Regions from separate parts of the Paenibacillus sp. 203 genome, predicted to be linked through region 2. Evidence: riboswitches for the same ligand, from Rfam matches in the RefSeq annotation. Region 2 holds a riboswitch; each other region holds the start of a gene.

Region 1 (3,135 bases), on a different contig from region 2:
GCTTATGGAATGGGAATGGTGCATTTTGCACCCGTGGCGGAGGCCTCATGGGTGAGTGTCGCGCAGCCGTTTTATTTTGGTAAGCCAGAGTTTAGCATGATGGCAGTTTGTACGATGATTATCGTCAATATTGTCAGTATGGTTGAGTCTACAGGCGTTTATCTGGCAGTAGGCAAAGCGATTGATCAGAAGGTGGAACAGAAGCAGATCGTCAATGGTCTGCGTTCCGAAGGACTTGCGATTATGCTTGGGGGTATTTTTAATGCGTTTCCTTATACAGCTTTCTCGCAAAATGTTGGTCTGATCTCACTCACACGCGTCAAATCGCGGAACGTTATTTTTGCTGCGGGCGGGATCATGGTTGTTCTCGGTTTGCTGCCTAAGCTGGCTGCCTTAACGACAGTGATTCCTAACGCTGTGCTAGGCGGGGCGATGATCGTCATGTTTGGCTCGGTTGCTGCATCAGGCATGTCTATTTTGTCAGAAGTGGATCTGCGGAAGGAAAGCAATCTGCTGATCGCAGCATGCAGTATTGCCGTGGGCCTAGGCTCTGCCGTTCTGCCACAAATGTTCGACCAGCTGCCGAGCTTTGCCAAAATGCTGCTGCAAAATGGGATCGTTTCGGGTTCGATTACTGCGATTGTCTTGAACATTGTTTTGACGAGAAAACAAGGGGAATCGGTCAAAAGCGTGACGGTTTCGGAGGTTCCACAGAAGGTTTGATGATTAGGAATAAATAAAGATAGCCGGAGAGAGGACGTATGCCTCTTTTCCGGCTTTTTGGCATGGAGTTATCCAGATAGTAGATACCCTTGCCGCCTGGGGACATATAGATAAAGCTGCGGGATGAAATGGGTAGCTCTAATTTGGTGTGTTTTCCAGTTTATGAGCTAGAAGAATTTGCTAGAGTGGTAGGAAGGGGCATGGTATAATCTAAATTATGGATTTTGAATAGTGGTGGATGTTTTCGGACCACGGTGCAGCTTCCCGAAAGGGGGTGAAGCCGATGGTGAACCTTGTGTCGTGCTACGATGTGTTGCGTTGGATGGTTACGTTACTAAGCCTGGTGTTTAGTATTCGTAAACTTTATCGCTGGCTACGTCGGAAATTTCGGACAAGCGAAAACCCACCGCGTAATTAGGTTAGGCGCCTAACGGTGGGTTTAGCTAAGTATTTAGCGCGCCGTGGTGATCCACAGCCTTTCAAGTCCTAAGAGTCTTTGCCGTTGGCGCGGCGAAGACTCTTTTTAGTATACGGACACAAAGGTTATCTCTATACCTAATTTTAGCACGTTCATTTCGTGCACGCAATGAATAGCCATTACCTTCATTCTCGCCATATCATTCAAATTTGAATTATTATACAGCATTTATTGACAAGCTTGTGACAACAAAATAAGATAATCCTAAATCGTAATGAAAAGAAATAATAGAAGAAAACAGGTGTGAGCCGGACGACTCTGTGTATGGGGTTTTATTGAGACCATGTGGATAGTTGTTGAGCGTGTTCACTTAAAAGGGAAGTTCGGTAGATCCCGACACGGACCCGCCACTGTATACAGGCATCAGTAGGATACTACTGGAGCTTTCAGAACAGCCACTGGAACTGTGAAGAACCGGGAAGGCCTGAAAGATACGCCTGGAGTCAGGAGACCTGCCTGTTTTGACATCACTGTTAGACCCACGGGATTGCTGGGGAGGTGGTTAGGCGTGCTGCATACGGAATGTCTGAAACCGATCTGATCCCTTCTATATTATTAGAGTTGGCTTCGAGGTGAGTTTTGACATTTTATAATGGAGCATTTCTGACTGCTGATCAAGTGGTCCGGAATGCTTTTTTCGCGTTTTGCGTTAGGTTTATATGATTTTACAAGATAGAGGGGGATTCATCGAATGATTAGCAATCATAGCAGGCGCTCATGGTTGATATGTACAGGGGTGATGCTGCTGCTGGCAGTTATGGCTCTTTCGGGATGTACTAGCAATAAGACGTCGAATAGCTCCGGCAAAGATGAGAACGCGTCAGCACAACAAACAGCGACAGGTAAAAAGCTGGTAATGGCGTATACATGGAAACCGTCAGGTGTTGATCCGCACGGAGATAATAGCTGGGATGTGATGCGATCCGGTGCAGGTGAGACACTGGTACGTTTGAATGAAAAGCTGGAGCCTGTGGCTTGGCTGGCAAAGGAGTGGAAGCAGGATAGTCCTACAGTTTGGACGTTCAGCTTGCAGGATAAAGTCACTTTTCATAATGGAAAAAGTATGGATGCAGCAAGTGTAAAAGCATCTTTGCTACGCTCTATCGAGAAAAGCCATCTGGCGAAGGATTTACTGAATGTGAAGTCCATTGATGTAAGCGGCCCGCTGGCCTTAAAGATTACGACAAACCAGCCGAATGCGGCGTTGGTGTCCAATCTAGCTGATCCATCGACGATTGTACTGAATGTGGCATCGATGAAGGATGAGCAGAGCTACCCAGCGATGACAGGCGCCTTTAAAATCAAAGCGTTCAACAAGGACCAATCCTTGGTCGTAGAGCGTTATGACGGATATTGGGGCGAGAAGGCACGATTGGCTGAAGCGACGATGAAGTTCATTACGGACGGGAATTCGCGCCTGATGGCGCTGCAATCCGGCGAGGTGGACGTAGCGACGGATATTCCGGTTGATAACGCAGAGGTACTGAAAAAGAACGACAGGCTACAAGTGCTGTCGGCTCCCTCCTTGCGCACCCATATGCTCGTGTACAATATGGAATCCCCAGTATTCAAGGATGCGGCGAACCGTAAGGTGGTGGACAGCCTGATTCCACGCACATCGATTGTGAGCGCCGTCATGAGGGGCTTCGGTACGGAAGCAAGCAGTCCGTTCCCGAGCATTCTTCCCTTCGGTAAAGTTGAGCGTAAAGCGCTGGACGGAACGGCGGATCAGCTGTTAACGAAGGATGGCTGGCAGAAGGACGCCCAAGGGACATGGACTAAGCAAGGCAAGCCGTTCGAGGTTACGCTGCTGACTTTTCCTCAGCGTCCTGAGCTCTCTGTTATGGCTGAGGTCATCCAAAGCCAATTGCTGAAAGAGGGAATTCAGGTCAAGATTCGCAAGGTGGAAAATATCGACGAGGCGTTGACCAAAA
Region 2 (3,135 bases):
CGCTGGCTTATCGTGCTGTGAATACGCTAGATTCCATGGTTGGCTATAAAAATGAAAAGTATCTGCATTTAGGCTGGGCTTCAGCACGTCTGGATGATGTGGCTAACTACATTCCGGCACGCCTGACAGCGGCAATGCTTGTGGTAGCGGCGTGGATATACAAGCGAGATGCTGCTAGAAGCTGGCGCACAGTCAAGCGAGATGCTCGTCTGCACCCAAGCCCGAACAGTGGCTTCCCGGAATCAGCTGTTGCTGGAGCACTGGGGATTCGTCTTGGAGGCTATAATGTGTATCATGGCGTACGCTCTTTTCGTGCATACATGGGCGATTGGATACGACCGCTAGAGTCGAAAGATATACGGTATACAATCCAGCTGATGTTCGCCGTGTCCAGTATGTTCGTAGGATTGTGTTTGTTAGGAGCCGCAGGTTGTTTTGCCTTGGGATGGGTGCGGTGAGGGTGAGGCGTGACACACTGAATAATGATCGAGCAGGAAGTGACATGATCTTGAAACAAGATATAGCAGCAAAAAGGACGGTAGAATACGTACAAAGTCCGAACTCACAGGAGGATAAGGTGCCGTATGATGCTAAAGAAGATCTGCATTGGGACATGGAGCTCGTGTTAGTTCGTCACGGCACAACCTTATGGAATAAGGAACGTCGATATATGGGACACTCCGACTTAGGTTTGCTACCAGGAGCAGAACAAGAATTAAAGCCTTTGCAAGAAGAATTGCAGGGGCAGTCCTTTGCTCGAATCTATTGCAGCGATTTAATGCGATGTTGCCAGACCTTGCAGATCATTGTGCCGGAGTCAGAATTGACGTCTGGAGGTTCCCTATCCACTATGTCTCCTATGATGGAACCACGTCTGCGAGAGCTTCATTTTGGCGAGTGGGATGGAAAAACGTATGACATGCTCAAGGATGTGTCATTGTATCGCGCTTGGATTGATGAGCCGCAACGGATAACCCCTCCTGGAGGAGAGTCTTGGACAGATTTTGTGAATCGTTTGCGGAAATTTCTTGACTCTCTGTATGAATGGCGTGTTGCTATGGAAGTTCGACCCATGGATTTGACTGCTGGGCCGCTCTCTGTTTTGGTCGTTACGCATGGTGGCGTAATTCGTCAGTTAGCTTGTATGCTGATACCGGGCCATGATTTTTGGAGTCTGAATCCGAAGCCGGGAGAAGCATTTAGGATTCAATTGAGGCTGGCAGGACCGCACAATTACATAGCCGAAATGCTCCCTCATTAGGTTAGACACCAGTGGATAAAGAGGCTGTTTGGGTTGTAAGCCGCCTCATTTTAACCTATAATCATCAAGTAAAAGAACGGCTTGACTACCACTACATCAAATATCCAGCAGACGAGGTCGGCGCAGTGTGATGAAACTATGGTTTCCCTTGCCTGCGCTGTTAAAAGGGAAGTCGGTGTAAGTCCGGCGCGGTCCCGCCACTGTAAATGGAAGCATGCCCGTTAGTCCTGCTTTATGTGCTACTAAGCATATGAAGGAATTTCAGGACATGCATCTTACCATAAGTCAGGATACCTGCCCGTCCGCCTGTCACCATAATCCTTCGAGGAAAGGATGACGTGTTCGCAGTGACTGTCCGTGCGGAAAGAAGCTGCCGCCTGCGCACGATCTGCGCTAACGTGACCCCTGTGTCCTGATATAAGGATGCGGGGGTTTTTTGATAGGAAAAGAAGGCTGGATTTAGAAGATATCTGATGATGCTCAAGTAACGCTCTTAACGATTTTTTTATGAAGGGGTGCAAATCATGGCAGGAAAAAAAATAAAGGTTTGGACAACAGGTTTATTGGTTCTGATTTTGGCAGTTGTGCTGAGTGCATGTGGCGCTAATGGGAAAAATGCTGAAAATAAAGAGAATCAGACTTCTGCACAGCAGCCGGGAAAGACCGTAACCGCACAAGAGCCTCCGGGCAAAACAGTTTACCCACTCACAGTTAAGGATGCAACAGGACAGGAATTTACATTCAAAAAAGCGCCGGATAAAATCGTTTCCGTCTCCCCGGCAGAAACCGAGGCGCTGTTCGCCATCGGACTGGATAAGGAAATAGTTGGCGTCTCCGACTACTCTGATTACCCGGAAGCAGCTACGAAAAAGCCTAAAGTAGGCGGTATTATGAAACCGAACGAAGAGGCGATCATTGCTGCTAACTCGGAAGTCGTTTTTGCAGGGATATCACTTAGTGAACAGGCTACGACCAAGCTGCGCGACATGGGAATTATGATTTTTAAAACGGAACCGAAGACAGTTGAAGATGTCATAGCTAACATCGAATTGTATGGAAAAATCACCGATCATCAGAAAGAAGCGAGAGCGGTGACTGACAAGATGAGAGCAGATGTAGCGGAAGTGAAAGAAGGAGTTAAAAATATCGGTAAAGGGCAGAAGCTGCGGGTATACGTCGAGTTTTCACCAGGCTGGACAGTTGGTAAAGGCGAGTTTATGGACGAGCTGATTACGTTGGCGGGCGGCGAAAATGTAGGTGCCACGCAGAAGGGGTGGTACCAAATTAGTGAAGAAAATATTATTGCTGCGAACCCTGACGTGATTTTGTACAGCAAAAGTGTCAAGGACGACAAAACTGGCCAAACGCTCGGCGAAATCATTAAAGCTCGCAGTGGATGGGATCAAATATCGGCTGTTCGCCACAACCGGGTGTTTGCCGTGGATGATAATTTGATCAGTCGTCCGGGTCCACGCGTAACGGAAGGTCTCAAGGAAGTGGCCAAGGGCGTGTATCCTGAAATTTTCAAATGAACCGTAAACTGATCGGCTTTGGAGGGACAGGTCTTGTCCTGCTGTTGCTGACGCTGCTGCTCTGTCTTGGCATCGGCTCGGCCAAGCTTCCGGTCAGCCAGATCACGGGCATTCTGGTTAACCACCTTCCGTGGTTAGGCGATACGTTTACACCGGATTGGAATACATCCTCAGAGCAGATTATTTTGAAGGTCAGATTGCCACGAGTGTTACTGGGAATGTTGGTAGGAGCAGCGCTGGCGCTGGCGGGAGCCGGATTTCAGGGTGTGCTGCGTAATCCTTTGGCTGATCCGTATACACTGGGGGTATCCTCGGGGGCTTCGGTAGGAGCGGCAGTACTGA
Region 3 (3,135 bases), on a different contig from region 2:
TCAAAGCAATGCTCGTTTCCTTGGGTGCCTGTAATCCGCCAAGTACAACCTGTAGATGTTCAGCCACAGGCACAGCGTCATCCTTCTCCATATTGCAGAAGTCGCACGCCTTCACCTTAAACACATCGCCGATCGGCATGACAATGAATCGTTCATCCCGCAGTCGTCCGACCAGTTCCTCGGGGTCTGCGCACGGCACACGCAGCACGATCTGATGATCCGGCGTGTACTCCAGCTCGCCGTCATCACCCGCTACCTCGGCGAGCATTGCCATCTGGCGAGCGGTGAACTTCTTGTTTCCCACACCCGGGGAAACGCCCACCTCAAACAGCGCAGGCTTGCCAAAGCCGCCTGTCGCCATCCCGGCCGTAGCCCCCGCTCCGGCCACCGCTGACGTTCTTGCGGTGCTCTCGGCGGTAGGCGCTTGCCCGCTCCAGCGAGCGTTGGCTGCGTCAGGCAGCTTGCCGCCAACAGCGAGGCGGCTTAGTGCCTCTGCCGCCAGCGATGCCGGGGTTGCTGCGCCGGTTTGCACAGCGGTCGTTGCCTGCACGGCAGCCATCGCTTGCGGGCGTGCCTGCGTCGCAATCGCAGCGCCGCTCGCGGAGGGACCAGCGAGCGTAGTCGGGGCTGCGCCTGCCTGCGGTGCGGCCTCTTGCGCGCCCAGCGACCACGGCTCCGCTTCCGTACGGAGACGCTGATGCGGCTTGAGCGCTTGCTCGGTCGCATCCAGCGTGTATTTGCGCTGATATCCGCGCGGAGTCACGATCAAGCCGTCATACACCGTTGTCGAGGAATTACCGATGATTACAGTTGTCAGCATCCCGATGTCATGATTCAGCATATCTTCCAGCGTCGTGACAATAACTTGCTGACGTTCACGATAAGCACTTTTCACCAACCCAACTGGAGTTTGCGGATCGCGGTAACGCAGCAAAATGGACTGCGTCTCCACAATCTGGCGGGTACGTCGGCCACTGCGCGGATTATATAATGCAATCACAAAATCGGCAGAAGCCGCTGCTTCTACGCGCTTCACAATCGTTTCCCATGGGGTCAGATGATCACTCAGACTGATCGTGCAAGCATCATGCATAACTGGCGCGCCCAACAGTGAAGCACAGGACTGAATAGCAGAGATCCCTGGCACGACTTCTACCTCAACCCCGTCCTCGCGTCGCCAGCCTTTTTGCATCAGCACTTCGTACACCAGCCCTGCCATACCATAGACTCCTGCATCTCCACTGGAAATGACAGCTACCTTCTTGCCCATCTCTGCTTGGCGAACCGCCTCCTGCGCACGGCTCACTTCCTCTGTCATCCCTGTGCGTACAATCTCCTGTCCGTTCAACAACGGACGGATCAAATCAACGTAGGTATTGTAGCCGATAATGACCTCACTTTCGGCCAGCGCATCCAGCGCCCGTTTTGTGATATGTTCCATATCTCCTGGTCCAAATCCAATCACCAACAATTTTCCTAATGGGCTCATCGTGCTCCTCCTATTCATCCTTTTCAGGGCAGCTATCCTATCTATTTCAATGATTTATGGACATCCTGTAACTCAAAAAACCCCATCCTGCCCGGATGGGGTTTCTATGTACGTATCTCTCATCAGACGAACAAACAGCGTAAGAAGACACTATTTGTCTTCCTCCAGCCTGCCGTTGTTTTCCACCTGTCTGTTTACGCTTCAAACGCTGCTGCACGTTCATATCCACGCAAACCTCTAACCAACATGGAAAAAGCAACGTGTGCCTGATTTCCTGATTTCGTACACCCATCCTCTCCGCGAAGGTTAACGGTGCATACAGATCAAGGTAGGTCTCCTGGCTTGGCATCAACAGATTCTTTCGTCTTCCCCGTTTTTCACGAGTGACCATTTAAAAAAATCCTCTTCCTTACAGTGGCGGGACCGCTCGGGATTTGCACCCGATTCCCTGTTACCCTTTGCTCAACCGCAAAGGCACCTTGTCTGTCCGCTATTTGATTATGGGTCTTATCATAACCTTGCCTCAATCAGTTGTGCAAGCACGAAAAACGCTTTATTTCAAGTTCTCTGCTTTATTTTTTAACATATGTAGCAATTCATCCGGGTCCGCAGAGATACTTAATAACGCTGGATGCTCAGCCCCGGTAAACCCCTCTTGCACGCTATGGCGCACCATTTCTACTAACGGGTCAAAATATCCATTCACATTCAGCAGCCCAATCGGCTTGCGATGAATGCCGATTTGAGCCCAGCACAATACCTCGAACAGCTCCTCAAAGGTTCCCAAGCCACCCGGAAGGGCTATAAACGCATCGGCCATCTCGCTCATTGCCGCTTTACGCTCATGCATGCTCGCTACTTCAATAAATTCGGTAACTCCCCGATGAATGATCTCTGCATCAAATAACAGGGTGGGCATAATGCCAGTGACCTGACCGTCACCCGCCAGCATGCCATCCGCAACCTGACCCATCAGCCCCCTACTGGAGCCACCGTAGATCAGACGGATATGATGGCGAGCCATGGCTTCTCCCAGCTTGCCTGCCGCTTCAACATATACCGATGAATGTCCAGGTCTGGACCCGGCAAATACACAAATAGAATTCATTAACGTCTCAGCTCCTGTCCTAAGTATCATGCATCGAAACTTATTCATTATATTAGCTAAATATTTTCGCTATAACAAAAATCTTTGTCGATGCATGTCCAATAAAAAAAAGATAAAGACCTCGCAGGCCCTTATCTTTATTTTACGCTTTATCCAAAAATATAAGTTCATTTTTAGCATACTATATTTATAATTCTATCTCATTTCAATGACCATTCACGATCTTCAGACCACAGCCATGCACCGAATCGTTATGCTCAAAATATTTGCCAAGCTCCACCATCATCGCGCCCATGCGCTCTTCGGTTGGAAACACGACTCGTTCAATCCCCTCTTCCACAATGGACTGCGCAGTCACCTTCCCTACTGATACAGCAATCACATCCTCGCGGAAAGCTTCCAGTAAATCCTCGATTCGATTTTGCTCTCTCGCATATTGGGCTAAAAATCGGATTTGCGGACCACTCGTGAACGTAACAGCATCAACATTACGATGGATAACATCCTCCAGTAACGCCTGCAATTTTGCTTCCTCAGG
Region 4 (3,135 bases), on a different contig from region 2:
GCCAACTGTAAAGCAACTTGACTACGTGGAATGTCATTACGTTCGAAAGACCAGTTCAAAATGGTAACAGGACCCGTAAGCATTCCCTTAACAGGCTTGGAAGTTAACGATTGGGCGAATGCCGTTTCTTCCACGGTCATGGGCTGATCGAAGGAAACGTCTCCGTATATAATCGGCGGTTTGACACAGCGGGAGCCGTAGGACTGCACCCATCCGTTTTGCGTAAAAGCAAAGCCGTTCAGCTTTTCGCCAAAAAATTCAACCATGTCGGTCCGCTCAAATTCCCCATGTACAAGCACGTCAATGCCAATGTCCTCTTGGATATCAATCCATTCCTTAATTTGCTGTTGGATGAACGTTCGATATTGCTCGGCAGACCATTCTCCTTTGCGATAGTGCAGGCGGGCCTTGCGGATCTCGGCGGTCTGCGGGAAGCTACCAATGGTCGTCGTAGGCAGTGGAGGCAACTTCAGCTTATTTTGCTGAATCTCACGACGCTCGGCGAAAGGAACGCTGCGTGACAGAGGCTCTTTGGCCAACAGGTCGGCCAGATCGGCAGTTGTCTGTACGCGTGCCGCTGAACTGTTGAAACGGGCTACCGCATCTGCACTTTGTCCAAGCTTGGTGAGTGCGGATGGATCGTGTTTGCCAAGTGCAGCTGTCAGGATGGCGATTTCCTCTAGCTTTTCATCAGCAAAGGCCAGCGCTTGCACCAGCTCCTTGTCCAGCTTGTGCTCTGCCTCCAGGCTGACTGGCACATGCAGCAGACTGCATGATGGCTGTACGATAAGCTGCTCGGCAGTGGTCTGTTCTGCTAACTGACCCAGCAGTGCAGCTACAGCGTTCAGGTCGCTGCGCCATATATTGCGTCCGTCAATGACACCAGCGCCCAGCGTTTTTCCTTTAGGAAAGCCATGCTGCAATATATGCTGAAGATTTTCGCCACCATCATACACAAAATCAAGACCCAGCCCCTGTACCGGAAGTGCGGACAGACGCTCATAATGATCTAGGCTGCCAAAGTAGGTTTGCAGCATTATATTTAAGGAGGGCGCAGCTTGGGTCAAAGCTTCATAGACTTCTTGAATAATGTCCAGATCCTCTACTGGGAATGAGGTGGTCAGGACAGGTTCATCGATTTGTACCCACTGAACACCTTCTGCTGCTAGCTCAGACAGGACACGGGTGTATAAAGGCAGGAAGGTTCTTATAATAGAGGCAAGCTCCTTACGATCATAGCCTTTGGAAAGGGTAACGAATGAATAAGGGCCGATGAGAACCGGTTTACCCTCAATGCCTAGTTCCTGTTTTGCTTCACGATAAGCCTGTAAGGGTTTATTTTCAGTGAATACCGGGACTGCATTTGCCAATTCGGGAACGATGTAGTGATAATTGGTATTCATCCATTTGGTCATTTCACTGGCGGTTGCTCCCTTCTGACCGCGAGCGATCCCGAAGTACACGGACAGAGGAATCGGACCTGCGGGACGATAGTTGAACCGTTCAGGTACTAGACCGAACATCACAGATGTATCCAGCATGTGATCGTAATAGGAGAAGTCTCCGACAGGAATGCGATCAATCCCCTTATCGCGTTGCTTGCTCAGATGCTCCAACCGTAATTTTTTCATTTCCGTCTGCAGTTCGCTTTCGTTAATGCTGCCGTTCCAGAAGCGTTCCAGTGCTTTCTTCCATTCCCGATTTTCGCCGATACGCGGATATCCCAGATTACTGCTAATTAAGCCGGACAATTCAGGCCATTCAATAATGGACATGTACTTTTCCTCCTAGCGGGTAGCTGTTTTATTTTTACGTACCAAAAAAGGCATTCTTCCCCCCAAGGTTAAAAATAAGTAGGGGAAAGAATGCCTCCGTGATTAAAAAATCAAAAATACGGCGACTGCTCTTAACACCTCCCTATCTTCCGTAGGTACTTGCGATGTTGTTAAAATAGGCAGGTCTCCTGACTTACGGATCATGACGCTCAGCATTCCTTCCCGGTCTGTGGACCAGTGGATATATGAACAGCTGAAAGTTCCCCGTTTACAGTGGCGGGACCGTGCCGGATTTGCACCGGCTTCCCTTTTAAGCCTGATCTGAATAGAACAGACACCTATCTCCAAGCTATGCGGTTAAGGTATGACGAATAATTATGCACTCGTATACTTGTTCACCATCATAAGTGAAACTTACAGGATGCGCAATAGAAACTCCAATGGAATCTGTTAGCTATATGAAAAAAAGACAAGCCTTACCCATGATGGGGGCTTGTCTTAGATTAGATATAGCATCTTGCTTGCTGGGTAAGCATCGCCTTATGTCAATGAAACGGTATAGCCTGCCTGAATACTGGCTTTCACATCTACCAGACGCTGGTTGCGACTGCCCCGGAAGGGAAGGGTCAGGTCCTTTTGCTGTTCTACAAAACGACCATCCACAATCACATCGCACAAAAGCGCCAGTTCCTGTCGCTCCGGATCTGTGAGTAGATCTTCATAGACAAAGCCAGTGTAAGCCCACACGGTTCGGTCGGGACAGGCCTCGCGGAAGTCACGCACAAATTGCGAGCATTCTGCTGCTGAGAAAAACGGGTCTCCCCCGCAGAGAGTCAGTCCGTCCAACAACGGATTTTCCATGATGTCACGAATGACCTCCTGTTGTCGTTGGGGGGTGAATGGCTCGCCTGCACGGAAGCTCCATGACTCTGGATTAAAGCATCCAGGACAGGCATGACGGCAACCGCTAATGAACACGACGGTGCGCAGGCCGTATCCTTCGTTCAGAGATTCCGGAATGTAGCCACACAAATTCACTTATGTTTCACCCGGTCTCGAACTTCTGCCTGTTTTGCGGCATTAAAGCGAACGGTATAATCTCCTGTCAGATATCCGGTTACCCGACGTAAGCGCTGAAAGTGTGTGTGCTCCTCATCTGTGCCACATTGGGGGCAGCTTGTCCCGATAATCCCTTCATAACCACATTCCGTACAACGATCCACCGGATGGTTGATGGAGAAGTAGCCGATGTTCTGATGCAGCGCATACTGAACAATTTTAAGAAACGCATCCGGGTTATTCCGCGCATTACCGTCCAGCTCAATGTATGAAATCGCACCAGCGTTGCATAGGTTATGGA

What was found. A riboswitch is a leader RNA that binds a small molecule or an ion and turns the genes downstream of it on or off. The one in region 2 is predicted to bind cobalamin.
Region 1: another riboswitch for cobalamin. It lies ahead of WA407_RS00905 (ABC transporter substrate-binding protein); the one in region 2 lies ahead of WA407_RS11185 (ABC transporter substrate-binding protein).
Region 3: another riboswitch for cobalamin. It lies ahead of cobJ (precorrin-3B C(17)-methyltransferase); the one in region 2 lies ahead of WA407_RS11185 (ABC transporter substrate-binding protein).
Region 4: another riboswitch for cobalamin. It lies ahead of metE (5-methyltetrahydropteroyltriglutamate--homocysteine S-methyltransferase); the one in region 2 lies ahead of WA407_RS11185 (ABC transporter substrate-binding protein).

The regions. Positions count from the first base shown of each region.
Region 1 is NZ_JAXCHD010000001.1:192,839-195,973, forward strand. Features, by position in the region: gene WA407_RS00900 (nucleobase:cation symporter-2 family protein) at 1-723, shown strand, start outside; cobalamin riboswitch at 1,472-1,675, shown strand; gene WA407_RS00905 (ABC transporter substrate-binding protein) at 1,893-3,135, shown strand, end outside.
Region 2 is NZ_JAXCHD010000004.1:379,767-382,901, forward strand. Features, by position in the region: gene cbiB (adenosylcobinamide-phosphate synthase CbiB) at 1-458, shown strand, start outside; gene WA407_RS11180 (histidine phosphatase family protein) at 503-1,261, shown strand; cobalamin riboswitch at 1,384-1,577, shown strand; gene WA407_RS11185 (ABC transporter substrate-binding protein) at 1,786-2,793, shown strand; gene WA407_RS11190 (FecCD family ABC transporter permease) at 2,790-3,135, shown strand, end outside.
Region 3 is NZ_JAXCHD010000001.1:429,210-432,344, reverse strand. Features, by position in the region: gene cobJ (precorrin-3B C(17)-methyltransferase) at 1-1,489, opposite strand, end outside; cobalamin riboswitch at 1,800-1,985, opposite strand; gene WA407_RS01995 (TIGR00730 family Rossman fold protein) at 2,043-2,597, opposite strand; gene WA407_RS01990 (uroporphyrinogen-III synthase) at 2,803-3,135, opposite strand, start outside.
Region 4 is NZ_JAXCHD010000001.1:402,180-405,314, forward strand. Features, by position in the region: gene metE (5-methyltetrahydropteroyltriglutamate--homocysteine S-methyltransferase) at 1-1,775, opposite strand, end outside; cobalamin riboswitch at 1,937-2,132, opposite strand; gene nrdG (anaerobic ribonucleoside-triphosphate reductase activating protein) at 2,316-2,813, opposite strand; gene WA407_RS01870 (anaerobic ribonucleoside triphosphate reductase) at 2,810-3,135, opposite strand, start outside.